Regions from separate parts of the Neobacillus sp. D3-1R genome, predicted to be linked through region 1. Evidence: predicted binding sites of a transcription regulator. Region 1 holds the regulator's gene; the other holds the start of a gene.
The links. Region 1 encodes LexA, which represses DNA repair genes until DNA is damaged. Its sites were predicted from a motif close to CGAACATATGTTCG; they were not measured.
Positions count from the first base shown of each region.

Region 2: the regulator LexA is predicted to act here: its motif matches at 1,489-1,502, upstream of ACSBPO_RS01615 (YolD-like family protein).

Region 1 is NZ_CP197471.1:1,677,872-1,680,361, forward strand. It holds gene glnA (type I glutamate--ammonia ligase) at 1-634, shown strand, start outside; gene lexA (transcriptional repressor LexA) at 769-1,389, opposite strand; gene yneA (cell division suppressor protein YneA) at 1,544-1,867, shown strand; gene ACSBPO_RS08535 (YneB family resolvase-like protein) at 1,870-2,490, shown strand, end outside.
Region 2 is NZ_CP197471.1:330,277-332,766, forward strand. It holds gene ACSBPO_RS01605 (DUF4181 domain-containing protein) at 61-402, shown strand; gene ACSBPO_RS01610 (Spo0E family sporulation regulatory protein-aspartic acid phosphatase) at 833-1,021, opposite strand; gene ACSBPO_RS01615 (YolD-like family protein) at 1,128-1,460, opposite strand; gene ACSBPO_RS01620 (hypothetical protein) at 1,567-1,893, shown strand; gene ACSBPO_RS01625 (copper amine oxidase N-terminal domain-containing protein) at 1,969-2,490, opposite strand, start outside.

The DNA of each region.
Region 1 (2,490 bases):
GCCGTTATTTGGGGTAAATGGTTCAGGGATGCACTGTAACCTTTCTCTTTTCAAAAATGGTGAAAATGCATTCTACGATCCAAGTGCAGACTTACAATTAAGTGACACGGCAAAACAATTCATTGCTGGAGTTCTAAAGCATGCTCCACACTTTACAGCTGTGACAAATCCATTAGTAAACTCTTATAAGCGTTTAGTTCCTGGATATGAGGCACCATGTTATGTTGCATGGTCAGCTCAGAACCGTTCACCGTTAATTCGTATTCCTGCCTCACGTGGTTTGAGTACTCGTGTTGAAGTTCGTAGTGTAGATCCAGCGGCAAATCCTTACCTTGCAATGGCTGTACTTTTAAAAGCTGGATTAGATGGAATTAAGAATAACATTACTCCACCAGCTCCGGTAGACCGTAATATTTATGTAATGACAAAAGAAGAACGTATCGCAGAAGGTGTTTACGACCTTCCAGCAACTTTAGCACAGGCCCTAGATTATTTAAAAGCTGATGAAGTTATTACTTCAGCTCTGGGTGAACATATTTTAGAACACTTCGTCGAAGCGAAAGAAATTGAGTGGGATATGTTCCGCACATCAGTACATCAATGGGAACGCGATCAATATATGAGCTTGTATTAATAGTAAAACCCTTGACTCTAGTATGAGTTAAGGGTTTTTTACTGGGTTTTGGAATGTCTTTTTAAAAATAAAAGCATCGGAATATTCCGATGCTAGCATAAGGTACTCTACTATCCTAGTATAAAATCATAAAATTAGTGGATGTGACGGAACACACCTACAACCTTACCTAATATCGTTACATTCTGTAAAATGATAGGTTCGAGTGAAGAGTTTTCCGGTTGAAGGCGGAAATAATCTTTTTCTTTAAAAAATCTTTTTACTGTTGCTTCGTCCTCTTCTGTCATGGCGACTACAATGTCCCCGTTATTAGCTGTCCTTTGTTGTTTTACTACTACATAATCACCATCTAAAATTCCAGCCTCAATCATGCTGTCACCCATTATCTCAAGCATAAATACATTTTCATCTGCAGGAGCAAAACTTGCTGGTAGAGGGAAATACTCTTCTACATTTTCGATAGCGGTGATTGGTAAACCAGCTGTTACCTTTCCGATTACAGGGACGTTAATTATATTTTGAGTGGGGATATTAGATTCTTCTAAATCTAATATTTCGATGGCTCTTGGTTTAGTAGGGTCACGTCTAATTAAACCTTTTGTTTCCAATCGAGCCAAATGACCGTGTACAGTAGAACTTGAAGCAAGACCAACGGCTTCACCAATTTCGCGAACAGAAGGTGGATAGCCTTTTGATCGCACCTCATCTTTTATAAAGGCCAGAATATCTTGCTGGCGTTTTGATAACTTTGTCATATTAGCGCACCTCGTGTCCATTTGTTGTCTTAATTATAGCATGTATTTCCAATACATACAAACATAAGTTCGTGAAAGTATTGACAACAAACAAACGTTCGTATTATAATCATTTCATATAAAGCGAACATACATTCTATAAGAGGTGTTAATAATGAAAAAACTTTGGTCTACATACTCATATACTATTTTACTTTTAGTAGTTAGTTGCATATCGGCATTATTTTTAAGGTTGGCTACGGATATAAATGAAGAGGATTACATAAAAATTAAAGTAAACTCAGGAGATACTCTTTGGGAAATGGCGGATCAATACACAATGGATAGCAAATTGTCAAAGGAGCAGTTTATTAATTGGGTTGTTTCTCATAATAAACTAGTTGATAAGCAACTATATCCAGGTGCGGAAATTATACTTCCTGTGAAAAACAATTCCTTAGGAGAAGGTACTGAATTAGCGAGTGCTGTTGGAGAATAATAATGAAAGCTATTATTTATTGCAGGGTTAGTACAAATAAAGAAAGTCAAGAATCCTCCCTTAAAAGACAAGAAGAGGAATTACTTTTCCTTTCCCATAAACTCGGGTTTGAAATAGTTAAAATTTTTAGGGAACAGGCAAGTGGATACGAATTTGAGAGAGAAGGAATATTAGAATTACTACATTTAATCAAAGTTGAGTCAGTTCATGCTATTCTAATTCAGGATGAAACAAGATTAGGCCGTGGAAACACGAAAATTGCGCTCTTACATTGTATTAGAAAAGAAGGTGTCAAGATATTCTCCATTTCCCACCAAGGGGAATTGCAACTTTCTGAAGCAGATTCAATGGTTTTACAAATTGTTGGGATTGTGGAGGAGTACCAACGGAAAATACATAATTTGAAAATTAAAAGGGGAATGAAACGAGCAGTTAAAAATGGTTATGAACCTCAAAAAAATTTAAAAAATCTTGGAGTTACATCTGGTAGAGAAAAAATAGAGGTGCCAATTGAAGAAATTGTTCGTCTTAGAAAAAATAAGTTAACATTTGCGGAAATCTCAGCCACATTAAGGGGATTCGGCTACACGGTTTCAAAAGCAACGGTTCATAGGAGATATTTA
Region 2 (2,490 bases), 1.3 Mb from region 1:
TAGTTTAAACCTTGTCGAATAAAACTTTGATTAATACAAATAGAAAGGGTGCTACAATAAATGAATATATTATTACTAATTATAGTATTTCTTATATACGGATTAATATCTGACTGGTTATTAAGGAGAGCCTTAAAAATAAATAAGAGTAATTGGGCTTTTTATAAATCTGTTAATACTACTCATAAATGGATTGAACGGATAATATTTATTGGATTCATGATCTTATTATGGTTTGTTGAAGATACTTTTCTTTTGATGATTGCCTTCTTTTTTACCCTATTTACTGTTCGTGCTTTTATGGAATGGAAATATGAAAGAATGAGAAAAGAATATTTGGTGACTCTGTTTTCTATTATTAACTTAATATTATTTTTAAGCATGGTAACAATTTTTAGTTAGAAAATAGATACTAAACTTTTTTATAACTAACGAAGGGTTAATTTTATAAAATGGATAAGCCTTATTAGAAACTCATTTGAAATAGGAGATAGAGGAATGGAAAAAGAGCAAAAAAATGTAAAGGAACCCAGTCTTATTAAGAGTATAATAATTGATATTCGAGATTCAATTTTATTTGATTTAATTTTAAATATCCTATTTTTTATCCCAAGAATACTATTTCGAGTTATTAGGAATTTTTGGTAATGTCCAAAATATAATTTAAGAACAGTTAGTATTAAGAGAAAAGAAATAAGTTGATATAAATAGCTGTTAGGAATGTGGGTTTATTGGAAATATCTATTAAGGAAAGCACATATTACAGGGTTATTTTAGAATTTCATTCGACTTTAGAGGGCTATTCTTCATTGTAAAAAATAGCCTTTTATTTTTAAATGGTCAATTCCCTTGATTCTGTTAATACTTGATATTGATAAAGAAAATAATCCAATTCTTGACTTGCTTTTACCGTTCGGTCATGATTTAGACCTAATTTTATCCCTGTATTAATTAAATCAAATCTTAAAAATTCTATATAAACCCTCAATTCTAAAGGTGATAAAATTAATGTAGTTTTCATTTTAGTACCCCTATTTATAAATATGACAAAACACTTTATGAATATATCATTAAATTAATCACAATTGTTGTTAAGTATATCACAAAATATGGAATTTTCCCCTTTCTTATTTAAGCTCGATCCCAACAATATTTTTAAAACTGAGTCTTACTATAATTCCATCTTTCTCTTCTAAATATAGGATGCAATTGATTTCATCAAGCCTGTGTATCAAGCCACTGTATTCTTCAAAAAATCCATCCTTCCAAACTCTTATCTGTACTGGATGTGCGTATTCTATAGCTTCGTAAATAATTTCATTGATAGCTAATAGTTGGTATTCATCTAAAATAGGCATTTTTTCCTTCTGATCATCAGCTTTAAGGTTATTTATCATTTTTACATGTTCAGGTATAAAATACGCCGAGTTCCATTTGATTTTCCCTCTATCACGAATCATATTATCAAACCACCTTTTTGTTTATTATAGAACAAATGTTCGGTATTATACATAAGGGATTTTTTATTCTGACTAAAACACATCACTGGCATACGTAATGAAGGCGATGGAAAATCCTGATCAAACGATGGAAGAAATTGAACAATCCCTATTGGCTAAGACCGAAGAAACACCTGTAGAACAACAAGAGGAAATTGAGCCTGTCCTAACCATTGTAGAGAAGCCAGTGGTTGAAAAAGAAAAGGATAAGAAAAACGTCAAAAAAGCTCCTGCTTCTAAGAAAGCAACAACCGATAAGAAAAAGACCGTCAGAAAAGCAACGGGAAAAGCATCAGATAAAAATAAAGAAGTGAAGAAAGAAACAGCAAAAACTCGCAAGCAACAAGTCGAAGAGTTACAGAAAGAGGCAGAAGAAGCATCTTCCGCTTCCTAATCATAAAAAGAGCATCCTGCGAATATGCGGGATGCTTTTTTTAATATAGCGATTTAACTCTATATTTAATATTTTTTACATTTTGATTGAACCAGTTTGTGGTTGAGTATATACTCTGTAACCTTCACTTTTGTAGAAATTAAAATCTATCTCAGCAAACCCACCGTTTGATGGATCGTACCACTTGTTTCCTATTAGAACTATCATAAATGAATGTCCAGTTCTGGCTAACATAGATGTGTTAAAGCCAAGAGCATCAAATACTGCGGAATAAGTATTACCATCTGCATCGCAATCTGTTAATTTACCTACTAATGCATCATATGCTGACCTTGGTTTTCCATCATCAACAGTTTTCGCTACTTCTAAAAGAGTATTTGATACTTTATAGGCTCTATACGCATTCATAATCGTTTCTTTCTTTACTCCTACTTGAACTAATTCTCCCAACTTACTATCTAATGCATATAAAGCAAGTTGTCTTTCATCGTTTTCTAAATCATCAACATTACCATTCCATCTCGCACCGTTAAGATATTCGGTGAAATAAATATTAAATTCATTTAAGCTCTCAAAACTTTTAGCCTTATTATCTTT